4 regions of the Nanhaiella sioensis genome follow, and region 2 is predicted to be linked to each of the others. Evidence: predicted binding sites of a transcription regulator. Region 2 holds the regulator's gene; each other region holds the start of a gene.
What was found. The regulator LexA, encoded in region 2, represses DNA repair genes until DNA is damaged. The targets are predictions, from matches to a motif close to CGAACATATGTTCG.
Positions count from the first base shown of each region.

Region 1 (7,561 bases), on a different contig from region 2:
GCCAAAACAAATAACCCAGATAAGTCTAGAAAAGAATCAGTTCCTGGTTGGGAACGTGTTTCACCTGTACCATCTCGCCCTCAAAGACAAATCATTAGCGACCGACAGGCAAAAAGACGTTCTTATATAGAAAAACTAAATCAGGAAGTTGAAAAAGAACTACAAACAATAAATAACTAAGAGTAATTCACATAAAAAATGACCGTCAATTCAATGATGGTCATTTTTATTTTGGTAGATTATCTATTATTTTTTTACGTTTCCTCCGGCGCCCTGCTAATATCTCTTCCATACTCCTTCTAGGAGTTGGTTTCACTCTTTTTTTTCGTATGTCTACTATCTTATCTGCCTTATTCTTTTTTTCTCTCATGCAATCTCCATCTCCTTTAATCTAATCATTATGCATTTTCACCTAAAGTATTTCCTCCTAAACATAAATTTTCTTTATAATGTTTATGAGGAATGAGTTTAATTGTTAGTTTAGATATATAGTTTTTTCACACTTCCAAGATGTAGAAGTACATTGCATGTTAGTGAAAAATAATCTAAAATAGAATATATTATTAATTTTCTGCTCAAATTTGAGCCCTTTAACGAGAACCAAGCCCTATGGGTGACATTTTTCTTTTTGGAAGAACATGTCCTCATAGGGCTTTTTTGCGTTTTAGGAAAATAGCTCCATAGCTTATAGAAGCTAAAGTTTCACCTAGCGAACACAAGCAAAAGGTGGCTACTCTGGCTTTATAAAAAGATTAAAAGGAGGACGTATAGGTTGATGATTAATGAACTAAAAGAGGAAGTTGAACAGTTAATAGGTCAAGAGGTATACACATTATATGGAGAAAGTACTGTAGAAGGGTTAATTAAGGTAGATGGCATTTGGTATGTACACCTGAAGGAATTTAGTGAAGAAGACTACCATGTGAAACTTGTGAATTGGCATCAGTTTATGGTTTAACAAAAGATTACTTAGAATGCATGGAGTTAAGAGGAAACTTTATTACCATCAGGAAGTCAAAGTGCGATTTTAGCAAACAAGCTAAAAGAATGCTTTGGCTTTTTATTTTTAAAACACTTTTTATTAGGAGGAAAAACCATGTCAACAATAACAATAAAAGAAGTAGGTTCATTTCAACAATTACTAAAAACAGTATTAGGTGCGATTGACAACAAAGCACAAAATGAATTACTTACAGGTGTACTTGTGCAAGCGAAAGGTGACGAAGTTGAATTAATAGCTACAAATGGGGATAAAACCATTAGGTGTACTGGTAAAGATGTTTCGCAAACGAAAAGTGAAGTAGCATTTTTGGTACACGCTAAAACATTTTTTGAGTTATTAAAAAAACTACCAAAAGAAGAAATCACTATAGACATCAAGAAAACGAAAATCACACTGACCGTAAAGAAAAATAAATATGATCTAAGTAAAATGGATGAATCGTCTTTCCCTATCTTACAAACAGAAGAATTTGATACATCTTTTGAAGTTCTAGCAAACAAATTTGTAGCCGGATTAAATGCTACTCTATATGCTGTTTCGGAAAGTGCTAACCGCCCAATTTTGGGAGGAGTGCATATGGAAGGAAAAGGAGAAGGGGAAGTCGTTTTTACGGCCACAGATTCTCATAGGCTTTCGTCATATGGTATTAAGTTAAATGAGGAACAAGAAGCTTTCGATGGAATAGTGATCCCTGGTAAAGCTGTAGAGGAATTGATAAAAACATTTTCTCCATTAGATGAAAAGTCAATTACTATTCAGTTTTCAAGAAACAATGTGCAAATAAGTAGTGAGAGCATCCTATTTGCTTCTCGGCTGCTTGAAGGTACGTTCCCTAGGACTGAAGGGTTAATTCCAAAAGAGTTTTCAACATCTTGTAAGGTACATAAAGAGGAATTAGCTGCTTCCTTGAAAAGATTGTTAGTAATGTTAGAGGCTACAAAAGACAAGATTATTTGCCTAACTTTAAATTCTGAAAGTACATTACCAATTCTTCAAATGGAAGGGAAAACCGAGTTGGCAAAAGCTCACGAAGAATTATTTATAAAAGATGCAAGCGGAGATATTCAACTTAAATTGAGCGTGAAATACATGCTTGACGCAATTGGAGCGATACCAGGAAAAGAAGTAATCATTAAGTTTTTAGATCCGATGAAACCGATTGTTTTGTATCCCTCGGAAGATGATACGTCTTCTGTAGATTTATTGTTACCAGTCAGATAATCAATAAACAGCCCAATCAGATATGGGCTGTTTATTTTGAAAAAATTTGATAGATATAACATTTTATATATTGATAACTTATTTTACTTTAACTTTTACAATTTTAGCTCCTGTTTTTTTTCCCGCTTTTTCTAAGAGCTTAGAAAAGTTACTTGCAGTATCTTTATTAATTTTTTTCCCCATAGTGTTCACTCTCCTTCACGTCACCATTCTAATAGCAGTATAGGTTGTTTTTTAAAATTCTAAACATAATTTGAGTCATAACTATCCCCTCCCTTCCATACGCTAGTACAAGACAGGAAAACTGGAAAAGTGACCCTGTAAAATTTATAGATTTATTACAAAGAGAGGGGAGAGGAGATGTTGGGTAACTTAAATCCATTATTTGAAGAAAAATATAATCAGGATAAAAATAAGGAACGAATAGAAGTTGTTTCGAAGAAGCAAACTTCACGTAAACGAAATATGCACTTTGATAAAGCTCATGATGTAAAGTTTCCTGTTAGTATACATTTACGAAAAGAATTAAAATCTTCATTAAAGCGCTTTAAATATTATTTTCCCGAGATAGAAATTAGAGAAACTAAATATAATACATTGCTATTGCTGTATGCTCTACAAAACATACACATTGTGAACTGGGAACAAGATTATTGTGATTCGAAAAATTACATGCATACAAAGCCACCAGAGTTCTATTATCAGGAGATAGGTGGACTAAATGGGATAGCTATGGAAAATGGGATATCTGACCGTAGAGCGGTATATATGATGGTTACGTCAGCGTTAAAAGATATTGAGAAGGGAGATAATTATAGTGCAATCTTTCAGCGACTTCAATCTATTAAAAGAAAAGTTACATGGTTCTAAGAAAAAGGGTGTTTGGAGATTAATTCCTGAACCAACATATTTATATATAGATATTAAGGTTCCTTTAATAGATTATTTGCGTGGAGATGTATTAATTTCCGATATAAAAGCGTTAAATAGTGAATCTCAACATGTCTGTTTAGATAAGCTTATTTCATTGTTATATTTACAGTTCCTCAATCAAATTCGGAAGGGTTTTTCTCTTGAAAAATTAGGAATCAATTTGGTAAATAAAATAGATGAGTTTAGAGAAAAAAACCTGAAAACAATTAATGGAGAGAAATTAAAACAGTTAACAACTAATACCTGGATTTTCGAGACGGAAGAAACGACTGATTATTTCTCTCAAACTGAAAAAAAATATGCATATTTAACTATTCGAATTAAACGGACTGAGATATACAGAGGTGAGGTTTTACTGTACGATCTTTCTAACGTTATTGAAGGTATTGATTTTACAGTTGAGGATGTTATAGCCATGTTGTATATGGATTTTATAAAAAAATTAACAAAAGAAGGCAATGATGAAAAAGTGATTCGTACCATTATCAGTAGTATTGAGTCTCACGGGGGATTTTGATTTTGAGCTTAATTCACCTGAAGGATAAGGTTTTCTGCTTTGATTGTACCCTCAATAAATTATCAATCTCAATAATTAGCAGGAGCAACATATGAACAAAGTGTCCTTGTTCATTTTTCTTATTTTAACTTATAATTATATGTAAATATGGAAAATGAGGTGGCAAGTGAAATGGCAATGAAACTAACAGTGACTGGAAAACCTATCAACATTAGACCTTGTAAATTTGAGAACCAACAAATATTTTGCTTAGATTTCGAGGAACAAAGCAAATCGATTCCTCCAAAAACACTTCCAAAACCGGGACAAGTTGCGGTCACTGCTATTCTCAGTGAGAAACAATGGAAAAAATTACAGAAGAGTATTGATGAATGTGGTGACACGCTCCAAAATGCGAACAAATTGATGATTCAAGGGGAAGTTACGTTAGATTTACCAATGGATATAGTAGAGGGGGATATGGGTTTAATCTGTTTCCAAGCTCAGTATGTCCCTAAAAAAGATAATGTAGAGAATGATAAAAAACAAGACAAGAAAGTGAAAGCATCAAAAGATGAAAAGAGTACTAGAATAAAAGACTTAAACGCACAACAACCTACACCACAAGCAGAGAAAAAAACCAAGGGAAAACAAAAGACTCATGATAAGAAAGAAATAGCGGAACTACATAAGAGATTTGATGGACAATGTCAGGAATGTGGTCAACGGTGCGACAAAAAAGTGGTCTCAATAAAAGAAAATGCTGGAGAGAAAACAATAATCTGTCCTGATTGTAAAGAGAATAATACATTAACATTCACAGTTGGGGAAAAGCTTGTGAGCATTTTGATAGAAGATACGAATATGAGTGAACATGAAGCCTTGCAGTATTTCACAGAATTTCCAAAGAAGTACGCGTTGGTCTATTTCAACGATAACGGAAGAACTTACTGGACGTGGGATGGAGAGCAACCTATTACATCAATCTATTGTTCTCATAAGGGGCATATCTTTGAAGCTGTTAATAAAAATGGTGAAAAGCTCCGCAAAAAAGCAAACCTTAAATGAATACAAAAAAATAACAATTGCATAATATAAAATACATCACGAATTGCTTTCATGAAAAAACAGCCCTACATCTCATCCTGTGGGGCTGTTAACTCATTTGAACGTCAATTATATCATTGAAATTAATCCTATAAATATCCTCAAACTTATCCATTATCCTAATATGTCTATTCATCGTATCAACATAATGAATATGACCGACAAATGGTTTAAACTGTCCATTTTCAAAGTATGTCACTACAACTTCGTTTGTATGCTCCATAGCTTCTACTATGGTATTATTTATAACCTCAATTTCGTGTTCATCTAATTCTGGTCTTTTTAATTTAAAATAGTCATCCTTTGCATCCTGTAGCATATAAGCAGACGCCCACTTTTTAATCCCTCTATCCTCCAACTGCATCACTCCTTTTTATTATTATATACGAAAATATGTTCGTTTAGTTACAAAAAAAGTTACAATATTTTAGGTTCTTTATATAAGAGTACAAATGTTGGTTTGAAATAAAGTCACGATGTTTATAAAAAAGATGCGATGTTTTGAATAAAGTCGCGATGCTTATAAAAAAGATACGACGTTTTACCCTTTGGATATATATCTAAAGGGATTTTTATAATTAGAGATAGAAAATCTGAACGACAATATAGTTATTCAAGAAAAGGGCCATATTGTGGAATAACAAGTTTTTTTGATTTATCAGTCAGTATAATATGGTGACTACCTCAAATTGAATAAGGCTCTCCTGCCGTAATCATAAAAATTTTTTTATTCCCCTAAAGTTTCGCTTATGTGTGATATTGTACACCCCACAACTCACTATAGTCAGAACAGCTTCTATTGAACTAATAACCTTATTCCGGACAAGACATCAGTTATCATAATCGTTTAGATGTTTATGATTCAGCTATAGTTTACGATTTATGTGAGGTGTATGAGTACTATAACATTTAAGTATGTCAAAATGGTTACAAGTATATGTCAAACAACTAAAATATTTCACAATACTATAACCTTTCACGAAATGTGCAATAACCTCATGGTTTTTATGTCAAAGTACGTACCCACACTAATAAATTTGTTTTCAAATGAATAATGTCAATTGAAAAATTAATTCCATTAGTAGGATATTATACCTTGTATACCATTATTATTATATATTCGTTGTTTCTTTATTACTTTATACTAGTAAAGTCCGGACAGACTAACAGTAAGAGAGAGGGAATTATTAATGTCACCATCGTTTAGAAAATACTACCGTTTTATTGCTATATTTTTATCGTTTCTTTTAATTTTTACTGCGGTAGCTCCTAATATTGCAAACGCTGCAAAAGGAGAAAAAGAAAGAATAGTAAAAAAACAAGAAATTGAAGCAGATATTGGTGAAATGCCATCAAAGCTACCCAAAGAAAAATTAGAATTAAAGAGGAAAAGAACAAAATACTCCACTAGGTACCTTAATCCAGATGGAAGTTTTACAGAGGAAATTTATCTGGAACCGCATTTCTATCAAGATCCTAAAGATAAAAAATGGAAAAATATAGATAATACCTTAAAGAAAAAAGACAAAAAAAATAAGGTTGAAAACTCAGCTAATAATTTCAATGTTGCTTTCTCTGAAGAATCAGGTGGAACAGACCTTGTGACTATAGAAAAAGATGGGAATAGCATATCCCTTATTCCTACAAAAAATAAGGAAAAGAAAGTAAAAGGAAAAATAGAAGATAACGAAATAACTTATAGTGAGATATTTGATCAAGCAGATGTTCGTTATCAAATGCAAGGAAATGGAGTTAAGGAAGATATTATACTTAATGATGTTCCTAGTGAGAATACCTTTTCATTTGAGTTGAAACTGAAAGGCTTGACTGCTACGACTGATGAAGAAGGTTTGATTATTTTTAAAGATAAAAAAGGTAACAAGCAGTGGTATTTTGAGAAGCCATTTATGACTGATGCAAATGGACAATATTCTGAAGATGTTATTTTAGCCTTAAAAGAAGAAAAAGGAAAGATTTTTGTTGACGTTGTAGCCGATTCTACTTTTCTAGAGGATCCTAAAACTAAATATCCGGTAACAATTGATCCAACCATTAACCACTGGGATGTTTTACTTGATACATTTGTAGCTACTGCGTATCCAGATTCTGTAGCATATAGTCACCCTTCTATGAGAACAGGTTTCGATACATCCTATGGAGTAACTCGTTCGCTTTTGGCATTTACTTTACCAACTCTACCAAGTGACAGTAATATTACTAATGCAACATTCCATGCCTATCAAACGAAAACTGATGGAATTACTGCATCTATAGATTTATATCGTATTTTGGATGATTGGGAAGCTGGAACTACAACTTGGAATCGACAACCATCGATTGATCCTAATCCAGAATTTACAGAAACAAACAATATCGCAAATGGCTATTGGGAATGGGAAATAACCAACTTGGCAAATGATTGGTATCGTGGCGACCAAGGGAACTATGGTTTTATGTTGGTGCAGAAAAATGAATCTTCTACACCATCACGGGTATTTAATCAAGTTAACAGTGGGAATTTTACACCTAGGTTAACAATTAATTACACAGTTGATCCAATTGGGTTCGAAAGTTATTGGGATATTACAGAAGATGGAGTTAATCCTGTAAATGGAAATCTGTTATTCTCAAAAATAGATTTAGACATACCTGGGCTTGGCGTAACTACAGAAGTTACTCGCACGTATAACAGCCGAAAATCAGAGAAGTTTGGTATGTTTGGGTACGGTTGGTGGAGCAATTTAGAGTCAAGTTTGAATGATTCAGGATTTGGTCCTATCACATTTATGGATAAAGATAAT
Region 1 covers NZ_JBKAEG010000002.1:205,140-212,700, reverse strand. The annotation lists gene V1503_RS24420 (hypothetical protein) at 1-180, shown strand, start outside; gene V1503_RS24425 (hypothetical protein) at 1-14, shown strand, start outside; gene V1503_RS24415 (hypothetical protein) at 776-958, shown strand; gene dnaN (DNA polymerase III subunit beta) at 1,097-2,224, shown strand; gene V1503_RS24405 (hypothetical protein) at 2,585-3,094, shown strand; gene V1503_RS24400 (hypothetical protein) at 3,042-3,674, shown strand; gene V1503_RS24395 (hypothetical protein) at 3,846-4,721, shown strand; gene V1503_RS24390 (YolD-like family protein) at 4,810-5,118, opposite strand; gene V1503_RS24385 (DNRLRE domain-containing protein) at 5,951-7,561, shown strand, end outside.
Region 1: the regulator LexA is predicted to act here: its motif matches at 5,147-5,160, upstream of V1503_RS24390 (YolD-like family protein).

Region 2 (7,561 bases):
AGGTTACGTCATTTAACTTAAAGTAATCTAGAACGGCTTTTGTTGGTTTTTCCCATTCATAACTTAGTGCTAAGCCAGATTTTTTTAAGGCACCACCTTGCCCTGGACCTTCAAATAATATGACCTCATAGTTTAAATGTGCAAAATAGCTTGCCATTGAGTATAGCTCTTCCATAAATGAATCAAATCCACCATGAATGACAATTGTTCCTCTGGCATTTTTATTGTTAGAAGGTAGTCTCATTGCAGGTAAGTATACATTTTCATAGGGTATGTTATAACGTTCAATATCATGTTCAACAAACAGGTCATTATAAAACATTTCAATGAATGTATCATACAGTCTTAATTTATCTGGGTCATTCGGATGAGTAAAAAATTCTGCAGCCCTGTAATAAAATGTTCCATTCATTATGCGTTTTTCATCAATAGCTTTTTCAGCCTGCTTTATCATTTCCTCCTTCCAATCTTCTAACTTTTTTATTCTGGTAGCTGCATCCACCATGTCTTCTTTTCGTGTGTATCCCATTGAATACCACCGATTCATTTGATAGTCTATAATTTTTGTTTTATGAAAATCATGGTATCCTACAGGATAATCAAATTGGGCCATATAATAACTCTCCTTTTCAAATTAAGCTCGTTATTTTGAAAAATAATTGAATGCAGAAAGGAATCATTACTTCAACGATGCACAGATGTAGCATATACCTTACTCCAAATTATCAGTTAGTCAGGTAGAGACATAAATCTTCACCTACTTTGCTGATGTCAACATGTGATGGTTAAGATCATTATTGATCTGTCAGGCCATTTTTAAGGAAATCAATTAAGTGGTTTAGACTTGACTCATAGTGATCAGGCTTTGACATATCCGCTACATCCACAATATTAGTGAACAAGAAACCAATTAATGATTGGACGAATTCCAGTGGTAGTGTCTGCCTAATTTCACCTTTGTTATAGGATGCTTCAATGAGCTTGTTCATTTGGTCATTATCCTGAAAATTATGCCTTGTCAACGCCTTTTCGTATATGGGAGTTCCTTTTTCTTTAATAAAGCTGTTTGCAAAACGATTAATATCTGGATATTCATTGGAAAATTGCATTCCAATTCGGATTTGTGTTTTAAATATCGAAAAAATGTCTTTGGAATAATCACTTGGATTCATAACCTTGGCAAGGAATAGTTGCTTTTTTTGAATCAACATGTCTATGAGATTTAAGTAAAGATCTTCCTTGTTGTTAAAATGGTAGTAAAATGAGCCCTTACTCATATTCGCTGTCTTCAAAATATGATTTAATGAGGCTTTGTCATAGCCTTTTTCCACAAATTCATTTAATGCTGCTTGCATTAACGCATCTGAATGTTCGAATTCTTTATTAAATCCTCGCGTCAATTACATCATCTCCTACAAGTTTTTAATCTTAATCGTTAGCTCTGTTCGTAAACTTTGTTGTTATAGTTCTTTATCCTGAAGATAAAGAATACCGTCATTTTATATGAGAATAGATGGCACGAAATCTAGCTGTATTCGTGTTTATTAGTGCAAAAAAACACGCTATGCTGAAATAGCCTGATAGTTAATGCTGCTTGCTTATTATACATATTAGACCGAATGGTCTAGACCGTCAAGTCTAATCTCAGGATAACAAGCATAAAATTGGTGACATAGTGGGGGATATGAGAAAAAGTGACTAAGAAAATCATTGAATGATAAATTTAAACTAAAGATTTTTTGCTTGAATTTTGTTTTTTTACTAAAAATGGACAGTATTATGAGTTTTATAGGAGCTTAGAAAAGGTGTCTTGAACGTTAGATATATACGTGTGTATATCTTAAAAGTAAAAACAGCAACCATTGTGAAAATAGCCAATCAAAATGAATTCTGAGGGAGCTTACAATATGACAAAAAAATCCTTAGCTCAGAGGTTCTAAGCTAAGGATTGGATTATAATATGAGATCGTATGAATACATTAAAAAGCATTGTGGACTGCTAACCTGTATGTTAATCTATCTGATTGGAACAACGTTTTAAAAGAGACTGTTTGTCAAAGAATAGATCATACATTCGTTATGTACAATAGTGTTTAATGGATGGTACGATACACCCCGATTACTTTTCCTAATATAGCTACATTACGAAGAATAATAGGTTCTAAAGTTGAGTTTTCTGGCTGAAGTCTTATGTAGTCTTTTTCTTTAAAAAATCTTTTTACTGTTGCCTCGTCATCCTCTGTCATTGCAACAACGATATCTCCATTTGAAGCAGTTTGTTGTTGCCGAACAATGACGTGATCCCCATCTAATATACCGGCCTCAATCATGCTATCTCCCATTACTTCAAGCATAAATACATTTTCGTCAGGGGATACAAGTTTATCAGGAAGAGGGAAGTATTCTTCAACATTTTCAATTGCTGTTATTGGTTGACCAGCTGTTACCTTTCCTATGATCGGTACATTCATGACGTTATTTTTTGGGATTACATCAGCAGGATCTAAATCTAATATCTCAATTGCTCTAGGTTTAGTTGGGTCTCTGCGGATTAGTCCCTTACTTTCTAAACGAGATAAATGACCATGAACTGTTGAGCTTGAAGCTAGCCCTACCGCTTCTCCAATTTCTCTAACAGAAGGTGGATATCCCTTTGATTGTACTTCTTGTTTTATGAAATCTAGTATGTCTTGTTGCCTTTTCGATAATTTTGCCATCGTTAGCACCTCATTATAATAATCTTTTCTATTGTTAGCATGTATACCCGTTCATAACATTAAAAAATTAAGATCATCTATTAATACTGTAAGGATATACTAGAAAGATTTTACTTTCATTCATTATAGCACGACTTGTTATGTATAACAAACGTAAGTTCGTAAAAATGTTGACATAAAACATTTGTTCGTATACAATAACTAAAAACGAACATGTATTCTGTTAATCAGGGGGACTTATTATGAAACAATCTAAAATTTACTATATCTTGTTTTTTACTGTTTTTATCGGCTTTGCTTTTGCACTAATTACTTCTTATAAGGATATCGAGAAAAATGATTATATTACTATTAAAGTAGAAGATGGAGATACACTTTGGGATATTGCGTCCGAGTATAGTAACAGTCACGATTTATCAATCAATGACTTTATCAGTTGGGTAGAGGATGTAAATCAAATAGCTCCTGATAGAATTTTTTATGGTGATGAAATTTATATTCCAGTGTTAAAATCAGAAGGTAATAAAATGTATGATACTTATGCAGTTAACAATTAATCGGAGGTAGAAATGGAAAAAGCAATAATATATTGTCGTGTTAGTACAAATAAACAAACACAGGAGACATCATTAACACGACAAAAGGCAGAATTACTCCAGCTTGCAAACAGTTACCATTTTGATGTGAAGAAAGTGGTTGTAGAAAGGGCAAGCGGATATGACATGGATAGAGATGGCATTTATGAGCTATTGAATGAAATTAAAGAACAGCATATCGATGCCCTTTTAATACAAGATGAGACGAGGCTAGGTAGGGGTAATGCAAGAATAGCTTTGCTGCATTTTATTTTAAAGGAAAGAGTTAAAATATACACAGTTCATCATCATGGAGAGTTACAATTGTCAGAAGCTGATTCCATGATGTTGGAAATTGTTAGCATTGTTGAGGAATATCAACGAAAAATACATAATTTAAAAATTAAACGGGGAATGAAACGAGCTATCGAAGAAGGATATAGACCTGAGAGGAATTTAAAAAACATCCATGTAAGCTCAGGTAGAGAAAGAAAGGAAATACCTATTGAGGAAATTATAAGGTTACGCCAAAATAATCTCACGTTTTCAGATATAGCGGCAACATTACGTGGTCTTGGATTTGATGTGTCAAAAGCAACGGTACATCGACGTTATAAAGAATATATGCATAATAATTTAGAGTAGATGGCTAACAATAGAATGAACGAATGCTGTAGTATACAAGTTACAATTGTATACTTATATTACGTTGTTATTGAAAGGCACTTTTCGTAAGCTTTGTTACTATTATTATGACATTAGTACCAAGAAAAGTGGCTTTACATGTTAGTCATCATTGTAGAGAAGAATAGATGCCACAATCTGCAGTTGAGTCTAAATATAAAAACAATCATCAATGCGAAAACAGCCTTTCGAAACTTGGTAGCTATTATAATAAAGGAATAGACAGTAAGACGGAGTTTTGAATGGGTCCCCAAAATTATAAGTAGAGAAGGTACGACAAAAGCTAGATGTATACGTGATTAATTCTTAGTCTGAAAAGCAACAGTCTGTATGAAAATAGGCTATTAAAATGACACTATTGGCAATATCATTGTATTCAACTAAAGTGGAAGGTTAAAACGTAATTATTAGCCGATTGACTATGTTTTCAGAGAAGAAAAAATCCAGCAATTGCTAATTGTATAAGTCTTTAGTTTTTTGTACTAAAACAAAACCGTTGAAAATGAAGCTCTCTTCTTGTAATATGTACAGAACATAATATCCTATTGAATAGAAAGGAAGCATTGACGTGTTATCAAATGAAAAAATTAATCGTATTAACTATTTGTCAAAAAAATCTAAATCATCTGGGTTAACGGATGAAGAAAAACGTGAACAACAAGATTTACGCAAGGAATATATTCAATCGTTTCGTAATTCGATGGAAAATACTTTACATTCAGTAAAAGTAGTAGATAAAGAAGGAAATGATGTTACGCCTACAAAATTAAAAAAGAGTAAGAATAGCCGTTTTCATTAAGGCTAGAGTTATTACCATTCGTAAATTTTTATTTTATAATCTTCCTAAATTATAAGCTGAATGAAGGAAGTTTAAGGATACATCATTTTATGTATGGTTTTTTGTACATACTATGAAAAGATGTTTTCTTGAACAAAATGTATCTTTTTTTCACAATGTATGTACATTTGTTCATTTTGAATATATGATATGTACTATAATGATTGAAAGGGTGGTATTTTATGTCACTTAATATTGATGATTTATCTATTGCTGCAATCAGAACTTTATCGATTGATGCAATTGAGAAAGCTAACTCAGGACATCCAGGCATGCCGATGGGAGCTGCTCCTATGGCATATACGTTGTGGACTAAATATATGAACCACAACCCGTCTAATCCTCAATGGTTTAATCGTGATCGCTTTGTATTATCAGCTGGGCACGGATCAATGCTATTATATAGCTTATTACATTTAAGTGGTTATGACGTAACGATGGATGATATTAAAAATTTCCGTCAATGGGGAAGCAAAACACCAGGGCATCCAGAATATGGGCATACTGCTGGAGTTGAAGCAACAACAGGGCCACTTGGTCAAGGTATCGCGATGGCTGTTGGTATGGCTATGGCTGAAAGACATATGGCATCTACATATAATAAAAATACATTTAATGTTGTAGACCACTACACATATACAATTTGTGGTGACGGTGACTTAATGGAAGGTGTATCAGCTGAGGCGGCATCGCTAGCAGGTCACCTTAAGCTAGGACGTCTAGTTGTGTTATATGATTCAAACGATATATCTTTAGACGGCGACCTCGATAAGTCATTCTCTGAAAGTATCAAAAACCGTTACCAATCATACGGCTGGCAGTATATTCGTGTTGAAGATGGTAATGATATACAAGAATTATCACAGGCTATTGAAGAAGCGAAGGCAGATACTGACCATCCAACGATGATTGAGATTAAAACAGTCATTGGTTACGGAGCACCTAATAAGTCAGGTAAGTCGGCAGTACATGGATCTCCACTAGGTGCAGATGAGTTAAAGTTAACGAAAGAGGCTTACAACTGGACATTTGAAGAAGATTTCCATGTACCGTCTGAAGTGTACGACAATTTCTCTGCTACTGTGAAAGATGCTGGTAGTAAAACAGAAGATGAATGGAACCAAATGTTTGCTCAGTATAAGGAGCAATACCCTGAGTTAGCAGCGCAACTAGAAGCAGCTATTACAGGGAAACTTCCAAATGGTTGGGAAAAGGAGTTACCAACTTATGAGGAAGGAAGTAGCTTAGCGACAAGATCCTCTTCTGGTGAGGTATTAAATGCTATTGCTAATAGTGTTCCACAATTTATAGGTGGATCTGCTGATCTAGCAGGATCTAATAAAACAATGATTAAAGAGTCAAATGACTTTATGCCAAATTCATATGGAGAAAAAAATATATGGTTTGGTGTACGTGAGTTTGCCATGGGAGCTGCTCTAAACGGTATGACACTTCATGGTGGTGTGAAAGTATTTGGTGGGACTTTCTTTGTATTTTCTGATTACTTGCGTCCTGCCATTCGCTTAGCAGCTTTAATGAAATTACCAGTAACGTATGTATTTACGCATGATAGTATTGCTGTTGGTGAGGATGGACCAACTCACGAGCCAGTTGAACAGCTACCAGCACTACGTGCAATGCCAGGTCTATCAGTCATTCGACCGGGTGATGCCAATGAGACAGCTGCAGCTTGGCAGGTGTCAATTGAAGCTACTGATAAGCCACACGCACTTGTGCTTACACGTCAGAACTTACCGACTTTACCAAACACGAAGCGTGATGCATATGAAGGTGTAAAACGAGGAGCATATGTTGTGTCTCCAACAAATAATGACAATGTAGATGCATTGCTCTTAGCATCTGGCTCAGAGGTTAGTCTAGCTGTTGAGGCGCAGAAGTCATTAGCTAATGATGGCATTCATGTATCAGTTGTTAGTATGCCATCTTGGGATCGTTTTGAAGAACAACCACAAGAATATAAAGATGCTGTTTTACCTAAAAACATTAAAAAACGTTTAGGAATTGAAATGGCTACTTCATTAGGATGGGAAAGATATACTGGCGATGAAGGTGAAATTTTAGCGATCAATCAGTTTGGCGCATCTGCACCTGGAGAAAAAATAATGGCAGAGTATGGTTTTACAGTTGAAAATGTAGTTAACAAAGTAAAGAGCTTATTACAAAAATAAGCAAAAGAGGGCCTTTTTTCAAGGGCTCTTTTTTTTAGGCTGTTTTCGCAGACATTTTTTTCTTTTAGAATAGGAACGATAGCTTAACTTCTCCAACGCAAAATAATACTTAAATGGCAACAATCAATTTCACTAGTTGCTAAAATAAAAGTGATTGTAATACCATCTGGATTAAATGAACATTCAACTTCTGAAGTAATCCCTGTTGATTTAATTAATTGTTCAACTTTATTTAACTGAGACTCTTGAGCGGCGGTCATGACCTGATGTGCAAATTCCTTAGAGTAAGCAATTTTATTTAGAACTAAAGCGGCCTCACTCATCAACTTTTGCATTTCTTTTGCGGATTTACTAAACATTGTAGTGTCAACAGGAGGAAATTGTCTGTTGTTATATGGGTGTCGACTAGTATGGTTTATTTGATAGTCGTTAAGGCATGGAGGGGAATTATATATTATTTGATAATGGTATGCACTAGGATCACAATTACCTTTGGGGTTAAACACCTTATCATACCTCCTTCAATCTTTCTGTTAAGCTATTTTCGCTTGGTCGTCG
Region 2 covers NZ_JBKAEG010000001.1:9,846-17,406, reverse strand. The annotation lists gene V1503_RS00095 (alpha/beta fold hydrolase) at 1-613, opposite strand, end outside; gene V1503_RS00090 (TetR/AcrR family transcriptional regulator) at 795-1,400, opposite strand; gene lexA (transcriptional repressor LexA) at 2,094-2,717, opposite strand; gene yneA (cell division suppressor protein YneA) at 2,960-3,274, shown strand; gene V1503_RS00075 (YneB family resolvase-like protein) at 3,287-3,937, shown strand; gene V1503_RS00070 (DUF896 domain-containing protein) at 4,545-4,775, shown strand; gene tkt (transketolase) at 4,997-7,003, shown strand; gene V1503_RS00060 (YuzC family spore coat inner layer protein) at 7,087-7,509, opposite strand.

Region 3 (7,561 bases), 900 kb from region 2:
CACAGTTTTCGTGATATCTCATGATCGATACTTTTTAGATCAAATTGTTACAAAGATTTATGATTTGGAAGCTGGCGAACTGTCCACGTACCACTGTAATTACTCTGCATTTGTTAAAGAAAAGGAAGAAAGATTACTTGCTGAATTTGCAGCGTATGAGGAGCAACAGAAGAAAATTAAAAAGATGAGAGAAACGATTAAACGGTTGAAAGAATGGGCAAACCGTGCGAATCCACCAAATGAAGGATTGCATAAAAGAGCAAAAAATATGGAGCGTGCAATTGAGAGGATGGAAAAACTAAAACGTCCGATTCTTGAAAGAAAGAAAATGGCACTTTCTTTTAATATGGAGGATAGAAGTGGAAAGGACGTTATCGTCATTGATCAAATATGTAAAAAGTTTGAAGGGAAAAAACTTTTTAGCGATGCCTCAATGTATGTTAGATTTCGAGATAGGGTGGCAATTGTAGGACATAATGGAAGCGGTAAAACAACATTATTAAAAATGATATTAGGTAATGAACACGTAGACGAAGGGGCTGTTAAAGTAGGAAATCAAGTTAAAATAGGTTATCTATCCCAGCAGCTTAAGTATGACAACAAAGAAGAATCGATCCTTCAGCACTTTTGTAATGAAGTACCGATATCACAAGCTGATGCTCGGCACATTCTAGCTAGATTTATGTTTTATGGCCAGGATGTTTTTAAAAAAGTCTCAAGCCTTAGTGGTGGTGAACGAATGCGATTGCGTTTAGCACAACTTATGCAGCAACAACTTAATGTACTCATTTTAGATGAACCAACAAACCACCTTGATATTGACTCTCGTGAGGTACTTGAAGATGCCATTGAAGATTTTGATGGGACGCTGATTTGTGTATCACACGACCGTTATTTGTTAAATAAATGCTTTAAGGTCACTTATTGGATTGAAGACTATGGACTAACAAGATATGAAGGAAGTTACGATGAAGCAAAAGGAAAAAGAAAAGAACTTAGTCTAACTCCAGCTAAAGCCAAAAGTGAGAATCATTATGTCAAAAAAACAATGATATCCGTTAATAAACAAGAAACTGTAACAGTACAGCATATAGAAATAAAAGTTGAAGCATTAGAAGATGAAATTAATAAGATTGAGCAACTAATGGAACAAGAATTTGAACTAACTAATTTATTAGAATTGCAGCAGAAGAGAGAATTATTAAGTACTGAAAGAGACGACCTGTATGAAACTTTAGATGAGATGCTATAAACTACAGCAAAAAAAGCTACGTACTCAGCATTTAAGTACGTAGCTTTTGATCAAGTAAATCGTTATGAGGAAAGCTTTAGTAAGTTGTTATATTCCTGTGAAAGATTCATAAATAACTCATTGTTCCTGCAATCTAAAGCAGCATCAATTTTTTGTAAAAGTAATTCTTTTTTTCTATCATAAATAGCAGAGTCTATTACCATTTGAATGTATACATCAATCATAGTAGCATCGTGTAGCAATTTTTGATCTTTGCCGTGGGATTTCATGATTTCAGTATACGACTTTTTTTCTCTCATTAAAAATCCCTCCTACGTCTTTTTTATATTATATGGATAATTAAGTGAAAAATCAACCAAAAATTTAAAATATTCGGAAAATAGATAAAATTACATGATTGTGAATAAAATTACAATAATGGAACATGTTATTTGTATAGAACTTAGAATGGAGGAATGTATAGTGGATAAACACAACAAAGTGAAGTCGACGATGGAAGATGAGACGGAATTACCTTTGGGAACGACACTTAATCCCTCAGTTATGGTTACAGCAAATTTTGATTCAAATAACCCATTTAAATCAGAAATTCAGTATTCTGGTGATTCAACAAATGAGCATGTTATACAGCAAGAAGCTAATGAATATATTGCTCAAAAAGAAATAGGACAATCAAAAAATAATTCGTAAAATAATATAAGTGATTTTCTATGCCAGAAATCACTTATATTATGAATATTTTGTGAATTCAAATAAATGCACAAATTTGTGTGCTATTATATAAAGGAAATATTTAGGTTTACATTAATAGTTAGGAGTTGATGAAATGAATGATGGATCACATGGTGTCTTGCAAGGTTATGAGGTAAACAGGCACACAATGTCTATCTTGCCACATATTTATGAAGGAAGGCCAGTTTCAAAAGTTATAGAAGAAACTGAGGAGTTTATTGTATTAATGAAGCCGCTTCAAATTGTTGAAAGAAGTTGTTTTTATTACGGTACAAGCTTCAGAGGAAGGCGTGAGGGTACCTATAAGATTATTGGAATATCTTATAAAGCTCCCATCGCTATTGAGCCATCTAACATGATTTACCTCTTCCCTACACTCTCACCAAAAAAATCGTTATGTGCTTGGATTTCACACCCTCACGTTCAGGATCATAAGCCAGTCGCTGGAAATAAAACTGATGTAATCTTTGTAAATAAAACAAACATTGAATTGCCTATTTCTCATAGATCATTTAAAAATCAATTACATCGTACTGCCCAGTTGCAAACAAAATTAACAGACCGCATTGATAACAATAATCGGAAAATGGCATTTTTGTTAACTCCAGAGAAAAAGAATGGGAGAAAATCTAGTCATAGTTACATAATGGAAGATAAAAGTAAGCATGACTAAATGAAAGACTCTTTTTATAAACTTTGTTGCAATTATTGGTGAAAAGATGCTACGAACACTAATTCAATACGTGTTTATTTTTTAGTAGGAACAACAATACTCGTAAACACCGAAATTAAAAGGAGTAACGACTATAATCTCGAATCATATATACAACGGTAATACAAAGTTGTATATATGATTTTTATTTCCACTTGATTTGCTGAGCAACATACGATATCAGTAGTAACACATTTAATTACACCCAATTAAGTGCGTGTTTACAAAGGATAAATATTTCTGAGCTATGTCACAATTATATGTCAATTTGAGGTGACCTTGCTTGTCATAAGCTAATCGACAGTGGATAACGACTTGCAATCATACTATGTCATTTATTGAAATTGATAATGTTCCTACTTACGTATCAATAGGCTTGGCCGAATTAATTTTATTATCTTGCAAGTATACGATCATTAGGTCCTGTACTTTATTTCTTATACGTGGATTAAAGTAATTGTGTCGTTCCTCATACCCTTTATAAATAAATAGAAAATCTGTGAAAGCTTCATCTCGGTTTACTTCACATACTTTTAAATCATTTTTGTACATTTCTTTCTTTATGCGTCGTAAATCTATTTGTATTTGTTTCATTGATTGCTCAATAATAGTTACGTATGGCTTTTTTAGTTTGAAATTACTTTGTTGAATGGTTGCTAAGTCTTTGTTTAAAACAATTAATAACATAGGCAAATAAATTGCCAACTCCATCATTGCTCGTTCTTCATTTGGAATTCTCGTCATACTATTTCTCCTTTCAGAAAGCTTGTTCAAGTATGTATATAACGAGTGAAGAGTTAATGCTTCCTCGTGGTTTCCTTAAGAAATTGCGTAAACTTTCCTGTTAAATAAGCATAATCAACGAAGTTTTAGCACATGGATATAAATAAGAAGAAAAGTGATTATGAAAAATTATAATGAATGTGAAAATGTTTATTACAGGAGAAAAGAACGTATGTTTGGTTTATATCTTATTATAAATTATGAAAAAAAACAAGTATCTAAAATTGTGAAAAGGGTATAATTCACAATAGTTGTAGAAATGACATTTGTTTGATATTATATTTCCCAAAATTAACATTATACGTGTACAATATATGAAATAGTGGGTAAAAAATATGTATCTGACGATGAGGAGTAATAGACATGGACCTAGACACGTTAAGAGAACTTATAACGTTAGAAAATATATTATCTGTATTAGAAGAATATCGCTCATTAGGACCACTACCTGGAATTTTTCTGCCCTTAATTGAAGCATTTTTACCGTTTTTTCCTTTATTTGTTTTTGTGATGGCAAATGCGGCTGCGTTTGGACTTTGGCTCGGTTTTATCTTTTCTTGGATTGGTGCATGTGCGGGTTCAATAGCGGTGTTTTTTCTAGTCCGAAAATTTGGTCAACAGCGCTTCTTTTCTTTTGTTAGCCGTCATCCTAAAGTGAAAAGCTTAATGAATTGGGTTGATAGACACGGGTTCGGTCCATTGTTTTTACTCCTATGCTTTCCATTTACCCCATCGGCAGCTGTTAACATTGTTGCTGGCTTGTCAAACGTACGTGTACCTCAATTTATTCTTGCCGTATTGTGTGGGAAAATGGTGATGATCTTTACAATGAGTTGGGTTGGGTATGATATTGCGGCCTTAGTTCATCAGCCTGTACGATCAATTATCGTTATAATTATTATTTTCATATTATGGGTCGTAGGGAAAAGGCTAGAAGCAAGGTTTAATATTAAACAAACAGCAAATTGATTATTGTTCCACGAAACTGATACTGATAAAATAAAATTAAAAAAAGTTATGAAGGAGTTAATAGACAATGCCTCAACAAGAAAACAATATTAAAAAAGAAGGAATTGAATGGCTTAAGTCTATAGGTATTGGAATTATTATTTTTGCATTTTTTAGAACATTCTTCTTTACGAATTATGTAGTAGAAGGTGAATCGATGATGCCTACCCTTCAGGATGGTAATATGTTAATGGTAAATAAAATAGGCTATCGTTTAGGAGATCTAGACCATTTTGATGTCGTTGTCTTTCATTCAGATGGTGAAGATGATTATGTGAAACGTGTGATCGGTTTACCAGGTGATAAAATTGAATACAAGCAAGACGTTTTATATATTAATGATAAACCTGTTCAAGAGCCATACCTCCTTCCATTTAAAGAAAGACTCGTTGAAGGTAAACTGACAGGAGATTTTACACTACAAGAAATTACCGGTGAAGCTAGTGTTCCAGAAGATTCAGTATTTGTTATAGGGGATAACCGTCGCAAAAGTTGGGATGGGAGGCATTTTGGGTTCATTAAACGAGATCAAATTGTTGGAAAGGTCAATTTACGTTACTGGCCAATGGATGAATTTGATATAACATTTTAGCCTACTATCTTTTCGTAAACTTTGTTTGCATTAGTTCCTAAACTAGAGGGTAAAGATGTCGTTATACTCAACAGTCATCGTTTTATTGAAGAAAAGATGCCACGAACCTTTTGCAAATCTTGTTGCTAAATATACTAGATAATGATTGTCCCTGTTTTTTATTGACATGAAGATATATTTCTCTAAGGAAGAACAAAATGACAGTATATTGAAATACATTAAAAGTAAATACATACTACATAAATGTGAACGTTGATAAGGATTTGGACTTATTGACGTTTTTTGTTATGTTTTTTTTGTAACGCTCTGTTAACCATTTGTTGTTGAAATTACAAGACCCTTTGCCTGTGAAGGTGATTACAGATTAGCATGTTTTATATGAATTGTGTTTATGTGTACAAATAGAGGTCTTTTCGTAAACTTCATTGCTATTGTCACTGAAAATGACAGCAACAATTCTTCAGTTAACATCATCGTTAATTAGGAAAAGATGAAACGAACGCTTAGTTTATATTTACTACCATAGTACGGCAAGCAAAATTAATCTGAAAAACAGTCAAAAAAAGAAAACTATTTTGGAGTTATTGTGCTCTAATATTATAGAGAGGTTTATGGGGAGGAGACACTTTGGATTTTGAACAACTAGTAAAACGTGCACAAAAGTATGATGATGAGGCATTTTATGAATTAATTACTTTGCATAAAATAAGCTTGTATAAAATAGCATACTCGTATTTTAAAAATGAACACGATGCAACAGAAGCAGTGCAAGAAGTGACCTTTCGAGCCTATAAGGAGATCAGAAAGGTGAGGCAACCACAATTTTTTACTACTTGGATTACTCGCATTATGATTAATTATTGTTCGAGAGAGTATAGTCGAAAGAAAAAGACTTCTTTGCAGGAAGTAGATAAAGGTGTAGAAGATAGTGAGTCATCAACGTTAACGAAAATTGACCTTGAACAGCATATTGCATTATTAGACCCACAACTACAAACAATTGTTAAGTTAAAATACTATCATGACTTAACGATCGATCAAATAGCTGACATTCTTCAATGTCCTGAAGGAACTGTGAAAACAAGGCTGTATAAATCTCTAAAACTATTAAAAGTTAGCTTAGCAAAGGAGTGGTTATGATGAATAAAGACTTTGACAAAGAAGAAGCTGCTCTTTACGACATAAAAGATAAATATGATCATTTATCGATCCCAGAAGACCTGGATCAATCAATAAGGAATGGGATGAATAAAGCAACAAAGAGTCGAAGAATAAATCGTAGAATGAGGCTGACTTTCATTAGTGCTTGTATCTTAATTTTATCCTTCGTTACAACAGTGCGGGTATCACCTGCCTTTGCTAATTACATGAGTACGATTCCTGGCTTAGCAAAAATAGTTGAACTCATTCAATTTGACCAAAGCTTGCAAGTAGCGGTAGAAAATGAATTTATTCAACATATTGGTGCTAGTGAAGAACAAAATGGTGTTACGTTCACAATCGATGCTGTTATTGTTGATGAGAGCAAGATGGTGATGTTTTATACACTGGAAAATGTAAAAGACTATCATTATTTGCACCCTTTACCAGATTTATTAACGAGTGAGGGTAAAGAGTATCTTGCAAGTTCTGGCTCTAATAATCTGAAAAATAAACAGAACGAAAATTCGATAAGCGGACGATTTGATTTTTATTTCCATGAAGCTGTACCTACAGAAGGTCTTATACTCCAACTAATTGTTGAAGCGGGGGGTGATTTATCTAATATGAGTGAACTTCCACATGAATATAGTATTCCTTTTCAAGTAAATACAGCGCTTTTCGAAAATATGAAGGAACTATACGAAATAAATAAAACAGAAGGGCAGAAAATAACATTTAAGACACTCGAGGTATATCCAACTCAATTAAAACTACAAGTGACATATGATAAAAACAATACGATGAAAATCTTCGAACTTGAAGATTTACGAATTGTTGATGAAAATGGTGATGAGGTTACTTCAATTTCGCATGGAGTAATAGGCTCGAACATTACCGAATATGGGGAGAGTTTTCATCTGGAAAGTAATTATTTCAAGAAACCGAAGGAGCTATACATCCAATTTACAGCTATAAGAGCGTTGGATAAAAACTTATTAGACCTTCAGGTGGATGTAGAAAACAGAAAAATCGTAAAAGCACCTGATGACCGTATCTATATGGAACCCACCTACAAAAATGAGATGGAACAGCTAGCTATTTCGTTTGATAAAGATGACCTCTATAGTGGTGAATTACGCGTCGATTGGGAATTTATTGATGGAGATGGAAAAAAATATAAGCCTTTATCGAACGGCTACCGTATGGGTGAAACTAAAGAAAGCTTGGTGATCGAAATCCCTAATGAAAACTATAATAACCCGTTAGTGTTTACAATTAGTGATTATCCAACTAGAAAATATACAAAAGATATCCGTATAAAGGTAAAATAATGAACTTG
Region 3 covers NZ_JBKAEG010000001.1:906,876-914,436, reverse strand. The annotation lists gene abc-f (ribosomal protection-like ABC-F family protein) at 1-1,252, shown strand, start outside; gene V1503_RS04270 (IDEAL domain-containing protein) at 1,315-1,551, opposite strand; gene V1503_RS04265 (hypothetical protein) at 1,715-1,942, shown strand; gene V1503_RS04260 (competence protein ComK) at 2,079-2,657, shown strand; gene V1503_RS04255 (YhjD family protein) at 3,057-3,440, opposite strand; gene V1503_RS04250 (TVP38/TMEM64 family protein) at 3,843-4,448, shown strand; gene lepB (signal peptidase I) at 4,516-5,079, shown strand; gene V1503_RS04240 (sigma-70 family RNA polymerase sigma factor) at 5,707-6,219, shown strand; gene V1503_RS04235 (DUF4179 domain-containing protein) at 6,219-7,553, shown strand.
Region 3: the regulator LexA is predicted to act here: its motif matches at 3,645-3,658, upstream of V1503_RS04255 (YhjD family protein).

Region 4 (7,561 bases), 4.2 Mb from region 2:
TCATACTGCTTTATATCCATAGTTCTTATTCCTCTCCTTTCTAACACCTTGTGCCCGAAATAAACAGATGGAAAACAATGTTCGCTCAGTATTGTTTTATATAAGTTAGATATTCAACAGAATTAAGTTTGCTACGAAGGTGTTCCTGTTTTTATTTTATCAAAATAATGAAACCACTGATTTTAGCTTGAGAGGTGGTTTGTAGTGAAAATATGAAATTTACTTTTGTATTCACTAGTTATTGTGCATTTGTATTAATATACTTATATTTCATTATGTAATTTTAATGAGAAGATCCTATATTTATAAAAATTCCTATATAACAGGAACTGAATGCAAAATTAACAAGTGCTGTAATGGGTTGTTTTTTACAAACAAAATAAAAAGAAGGCTTTAAAAGGTACGGGTAGGATTAGTTATTGCTGGAACATACCAATTGGAACAAGTGCCTGCACTAATTAATCTGAAGAAGCTGTAGAACAAGTTATAAATGAAGATGCAGGATTTGAAAATTTCGTTGTAATTTGGAGTGTATAGGTTAATTTTTCATTGAAATAAAACAATCGCCCTCAACATAAATAAATGCGTCTGAGGGCGATTGGATTATTGATTAGGTACGGATGTACTTATACATCTCTCTATTGTTCTAAATGAGTATTCTATCCTACAACTATCCTCATCATCCAAACAGTTCGCTGTAATATCGGTTACATTTGGAAAAGAAAAACTTATAGAGTTGCTATTATCAGGTAAATTGATTGTTGGTCGAATAATTTTGGGTATAACCGAACCATTTGTTGTTATATTTATTTCAAGGCCATCACCAGATATTAAAGTAATAGTTCCACATAAAACCCCAGTAGGAGTAGAAGCTCCACAGTAAATTTGAAATGGGTCGGTATCTTCTACACGATAAGTTCCCATAAAATCACAAGTAGGAACCGGACAATCGCAGCAAGCGGTCTTTTCTACGGTGTTAAGTGCCTTTGTAGTACTACCGCAACATGATGATTTTGAAGCATAAGCACTCATTGTTCTACCTCATTTCATAGTTTGTTTGGGGTATTGTATGGCTAATTAATTCGTTTTGATTAGACGGATGAGTAAATATTTTGGTGTTTTAGAGCTAATCGCAATCAACGCGGTTGGCTTTTTTATAATCCGAAAAAGGAGGTGATCTAACATGGCGCAATCACAGCCCGAAGTTGACGAGTTAATCGTGAAATAAAACGATGACGTTTTCGATGCTATTGCTAACTTAAAGGCGATTCAACGTGAAGTGAATAAACCAACGTGCCACTTCACATTAATAAATATGGAGAACGTAGTTGTGTGTTCGAAGACAAAGTCGATTTAGAAGCGTGGTGGAAAGCGAATGACAAATAAATTACAAAGCACGACCAACGAACTCCGTTATTTTAGCGGTGTTTTTTCTTATGTAGATGAAAACGGCGAACCTCGATTATCGGCGCCAGTTAAAATACTCCAAAATTCACGATAATGTATACCTTTTATCGTATCCTACCTCACTTCTGGAATAACATAAAATGTACTACCTATTCTTATAAAAAAAGGATAATAATAGTTTTTGTTGAAATATTAATATAGTGTTAGAAATGGATATAATTGATATTTATAACTACTATAGATCAAACTCAAATCTAATATTTCTCACTAATTTATGTTTTAACGGGAGTGAGGCGTAGTGAAAATGAGTAATAGTTTTATTTCCTATCAAAAAGACATCCTGTTAGCATTTATTACTTCAATTGTAGGTTACATGGTTTTAATATCAACAAATAGAGTTGGATTAGTCGATTTAACTATTGAAGCAGTTTTGTTCTCTCTAGCTAGTATAATAGGATTTAATGGCTATCGAAGATCTTCAAAGTCCATTAATAAACACTTTAAGAAATTTGAGTTATTTTACGGTATAACATATTTAATAGCTGTAGTCTCATTTATTATTGGTATATATTTTTTTGCTAACAACCCTACTATTCTAGAAATTGAACTTAGAAATGTAACGGAGAGCACTTTACTAATTATTATGAGTTTAATCAAATCATCATCCTTGATATTTTTAATTTTTACATGGAGCTATTTTTATAAGTATTTAAAAATATCAGCATCCACCAGAAAAAATATACTAATGTTCTTATCAGGGTTCTTACTTTATTTGATGTTATCAATAGTCATTTGGTTAATTACAAATGATTTAAATGTGTTAAGCTTGGGAATAGTCGTCGGGAGTGTAATTGGTATCTTTGCAATGATTGCACAAGACAAACGAACTAGATATCTGACTATCATTTTTATCATATACAGTAGTATACACTTAGTTGAGTTTTACATGATGGGGCTTGGTAAAAGTTTAGCAAGTGGATTAAATAACCCTGTATACTGGGGAGTCACTGTACTATATTTTTGTGAAGTAAATAGATGGATCAATAATGAAATTTAAGATGGAGAGATGTTATTGAAGCAGGTATTAAAATTTAAAATGATATTAGAAATAGTCTAAATGACTGTCTCTTTTTTATTTTGAAAGGTTGTGTCTGAAGTGGAAAACAATTTTGGAGCAATTGAGAAAAAAAACTCCAAGACAAAGTGGATTGAAAATCTAGAGAATCAATCGCAAGAAAAATGTTGCATCCTTCTCCTTCTCTTCAGACGAAGACTTTACAGAATTCAAGGTGAAAGTAGTAAATGCTACTGGAGCAGCCCATGACACAGGCACTGAGATAGATACCACTCATGGATCAGTTAATACAAGTGGAGATGAAGGCTATTCTGCAAACACACCAATTAATGTTCAAGTCACAGGTGATGATATTGAACAAGCTTCTAGTGGTGACGGTCAAAAAGTTATCAAGGTATTCATAAAAGATCAGTCTATATTAAGATGGAATATAAAGATATTTGGAAAGAAGAAAGTAAAGCTGACTAATATATATAAAGGGGAAAGATAGCGTGCCTCTCCCCTTTCTTCATGATTGTCAATCAAGAGTAGTTATAATTTATGCGATGATTTAAATTAATATCCTTACGGTAAAAGCTGCTTTATCGTAAAATCCCTCTCCCTTATTACTCATTATCCACATTCTTCTCTTGTTCTGATTCTTCAATAATTTCAACTTTTGTTGCACCTACTTTGGGAGGATTTGTCTCAGCAGCAAATTTTTTATGCCTGACCTTTACCTGTTGACCGACTGTTAACTCCTCATATTCATCTTTATCAATAGTAAAATACATAGCTGTTTGATTTTTTTGTGCCTCTGATCTTAGCTCTTCCTTTGATTTTTCATTTATATCATCTTTAGTAATATTACTTATCACTAAGATCTCATACACCTTACTTTCTTTTTTTTCAAGAATATAACCTTCGAATATTGGATTTGTCGTTGAACATGATACAAGAAGAGATAAAATTACAGCAGTAATTGCATATCTAAATAAATTCATATAGAACCCCTCTCATTCCATTTTACTTGTTGCTTATTCATTGTTCATTTATTCTGGCAAGTGAATTACTGTATCATTAGTATAGGGGAAGATATCATATAGTTCCATAGCGTCCATTATTTGAGTGTAAAGTCCATATGTTCCACCTACTCCAGATGGAAATTCACCTCCAGAATGTATAGGGTGTATTAAAAAATTGTAAGGATTGTATACTATTGCACCATTGTCCCCTCCTTGAGAAAAATCATCTGAGCTGAGATTATCATTATTTATCCTAGTTACTTAAGCCTCTCATTCCAAGCATCTCCTTATGTCTCATTACGAACGAACATATATTCCTTTTTAATGTATTGATCGAACATATCTTCGTATATACTATTGGTAAAGGAGTGATACGTTTGAAGGACAGAGGGATAATGAAATGGATGCCAGCATTTATACAACCTGAACATATGAAGATGATGAAAGAAGCAAAGGCTAAGTATTATAAGGTGCAAAAGCCTGTATTAGATGAGCATGAAATAGAGGAAATTAACAGTACAATCCAAGAAGCTATGGAGTTTACACAAGAAGTATCAGTGACGTATTTTGAGGACGGTGCGTTTAAACCATGCATGGGACATATTCATTATGTAGATCAGCTCAACAAACATATTAGAGTAACGGATAAATTCGAGGAAATACACAGGATTAAATTTGAGGATATTATTAATGTACAAATAATATAACAGCCCCACATGCTTTGCAGGGCTGTTATTTCATGGAGTGAATATCTTGCTGTATTTTATATTATGCAATTGTTATTATTTATATGCGTATTTTAAAGGACGGACAACATTTACAGTGTTTAAAAACACCGCTTCATCCGTTGTTATTTCACCTTTTGATACTTTCTTCTCCTACTCATCACTTGTAATAATTCCTTATAGTACCCCACTCTTTTACTAAACGGAGTGTTGGCATCTATTACAATATCAGAAGGAATAACTGCAAGTAATCCATCAATATGAAACGCTCTAGAAGATTGCAAATTATATCCAACTTCATCCCACTGAGCGTTAGTCAACTTTGAGCAGTACTACTCATCTTCTGACCAAATATCTGTTTTTATTCTATAATCATCTCCTACTTGTTCTAATCCGTAATCTACAGCTGCTTCTAATTCAGAAGTAGTCGCGTTAGTCCCCAACTTAGTGATTACTTTGTATTGTTTTATTCCGCTAGCACCATCCCATAAGTTACTTCTATTCCCAATGGTGTACTTTATTACCACTGTTTGCAGTTTTAGAAGCTTCAATCACATAATAATCAGTTGTTGAAAGTACAGCAGTATGTCCTGTATTAGATTTTTCCCCTATAGCATTATCACTACCGAAACCGTAGTACAAAATGTCCCCGTATTTTGATAGGTTTTTATTTTTTATTGAGAATTGGTTTGATAATAAAATAGATATTTTATTGGATTCACAAATAACTATATCCCTAATATCACTCTTGAGGGCGCTGATAATGTTATTCTCACTATTATTCATGATTATTTAAATCACCTTGAATCTCCCATATAAAAAGAGCATATAAGACTCCCACATGCTCCTTTATCTTTTTCAATTATTAATAAAATCCTTATTGTCATAGATTGAATATGTATTATTGTTTGACAACCACTCTTGAATCCCATGAATAGTATAGTAATTATCATCATCTGTACGTATAAATGGAATCCCACTGCCTGAAAGAACTTGATTTAAATCTATTCCATCAAATTCACTTATGGTAATCCCCATATACTCAGCTATTTCTGATTTACTATATAATCTCATTTCTACCTTACTGTTTTCACTTACTGAATTGACTGAACTAACTGAATTAGATTTTGCCATGTCTGATAAAGAATTGGAGATAAATATTGAACTGACTAAGATAGATATTGCTAGAATAATAATTGATATCCCTGTAAAATTTATTTTCATACTCCCGCCTCCCTTCGAACAAGCATGTAAATTCCTCCTCTTTGTATGATCACAATACACTATTAAGAATAATCCAATCGACAATTTAAGTACTCTTAGACTACTGAAACTTAGACCTAAAATTGTCATTTTATTATGATTTACTAAAACAAAAAAACGAAAATTAAGTTCCACGCCCTTTTGTTGGAAAATTTTCATATAATAAACATATATTAAATTAGGGGTGAAAACTATGAAAGAAAATTTAATAGCAAGATCACTATTTACTTTAGCTATTTGTCTTGTAATAGGTAGCTGGTTTATTTCAAATGGGTTAAAGGAAGGCAATCGAATAATTGCAGAACAATTGTCTGATGGAATTGAAGCCACTAAATCATACACAATAGATGCAACACAAGGTCAATTATTAACTGCTACACAGTTATCCGAATATTTGGGTATAAGCAATGAACAAGTAACTCAGTTATTCCCAGATTCAAATGGTAAAAGCGTAATACCTTATTTAAAAATTAAGGGTGAGCTCTTCTTCCCTAAAGCAGCCATTGATAAATGGTTACATGAAATTGAGGCAACCTCTATTAATAGATGAGCCCAATAAAATTTGGGCTTTTATTTTTTTAAAATACTTCTTTTATTATAAATGATCTAAGTTAATCATTTATCATAATATCTTAATTTCCTAACAAGCCATTCCAGTTGACAATTTTCTAAAATGTTGATTATGCCGACAACTCATTTAGTGTGTAGTTCACACTGTAATTGCTTTTCTATTAGACATGCTATAAATTTTGATAATTAGTTTTCTCTGCTATTTACCCTAAATTCCTCTACCATTTAAATGTTCAAACTGTTCCTTCTCAATTTCACTGTCAAATAATAGAAAAAAATCTATTACAAGCATATTTAGCTTCTTCACTTGCCTCATTTAACAAAAATTCATGGAGTTTATATTTTATGTCTCCCCCTTTATGTAATATTTGTATTGATAAACCTAAGATGGAAATTGTCAAATTGGGGTAAATTTTTTTGGAGATTTTGGTGGTCAAAAAGTGGTCAAGCACTGGAATTTTAAAATCCAGCTTTGCTTGACCACCAAAAGTAACTGCTATAAACGTTGTTAAATCAACATTTTAACTTTAATATAAAGTCATATATTGGTCACGTTCCCAAGGGTGAACTTGCGTACGGAACATATCTTTCCTTTTATTATCCGATTATATCTAATCAAAAACCCTTTAAAATCAACTTTTTCAAATTTACCTCTTCATACCTTATCATATATTTTCATCCTAAGTGGGGCATTAGTGGGTCAGGTGGTGGGTCAAATTATATCATCAAAATAAAGAGAACTCTTTCCTTTTGTGAAAGAGTTCTCTTTATTAATACCCTTGTTCTAAAAGCCACGAAATTAAGAATTCTCTAGTTTTTTCTGCTGGGAAGTACCACTTTAATTAGGGGATCACAAATTTCAATTTTCAGGAAGAAATTTCAAAAGTTCAGTTCTAGCATTTTCTATTTTATTAATGATCTCATTTAATTCCTCTTTGGTAACATTATCATAATCTACAGTTATATCTTCCCATAACTGTTTGTATAAATAGTCAATATCAATATTCTTGACATTTTTATCAGTATCATTTAATTTTGTAGTAGACTGAAACATCAAATATGTCGTATTAATACTAGACAGGTGATCATCTAAATACTGATAACTTTTGTTATCTCCTAGAGATCTTGAAACTATAAATTGATAATTCTCTAATTGTGTATAAAAGTCTACAAATGCTGTAGTTTCCAACTCGTTGATATTTTCTTTTAATCTATTTGAATCTCGAATTATTATTGAGGTATACAAAATAAGAATGATACTCGTTGTAATCAAAACAATAATAAGTAAGCTTTGGAATTTTTTCAATTTATCACTTCCCTGTAACAGTATGATTTATTACTGCTTCACCACTCTTCACAGTATAGACAGCTGACCAAGTAAGACCAAGATCTTTTCTCACATCATATTCGGCTTTTGCAGTGGCTTTTAAATTACCTTTCTGTCCTGTCTGTAATTGATAATCGAATGTAAAGTAACCAACTACCCCACTTGATTTACCGTCAGCATATTCATCACC
Region 4 covers NZ_JBKAEG010000001.1:4,172,488-4,180,048, reverse strand. The annotation lists gene V1503_RS19735 (hypothetical protein) at 1-20, opposite strand, end outside; gene V1503_RS19730 (hypothetical protein) at 604-1,032, opposite strand; gene V1503_RS19725 (hypothetical protein) at 1,706-2,464, shown strand; gene V1503_RS19720 (hypothetical protein) at 2,697-2,972, shown strand; gene V1503_RS19715 (DUF3221 domain-containing protein) at 3,088-3,465, opposite strand; gene V1503_RS19710 (YolD-like family protein) at 3,864-4,193, shown strand; gene V1503_RS19705 (hypothetical protein) at 4,337-4,531, opposite strand; gene V1503_RS19700 (hypothetical protein) at 4,710-4,997, opposite strand; gene V1503_RS19695 (hypothetical protein) at 5,070-5,435, opposite strand; gene V1503_RS19690 (helix-turn-helix domain-containing protein) at 5,668-6,024, shown strand; gene V1503_RS19685 (hypothetical protein) at 6,904-7,350, opposite strand; gene V1503_RS19680 (hypothetical protein) at 7,355-7,561, opposite strand, start outside.
Region 4: the regulator LexA is predicted to act here: its motif matches at 3,821-3,834, upstream of V1503_RS19710 (YolD-like family protein).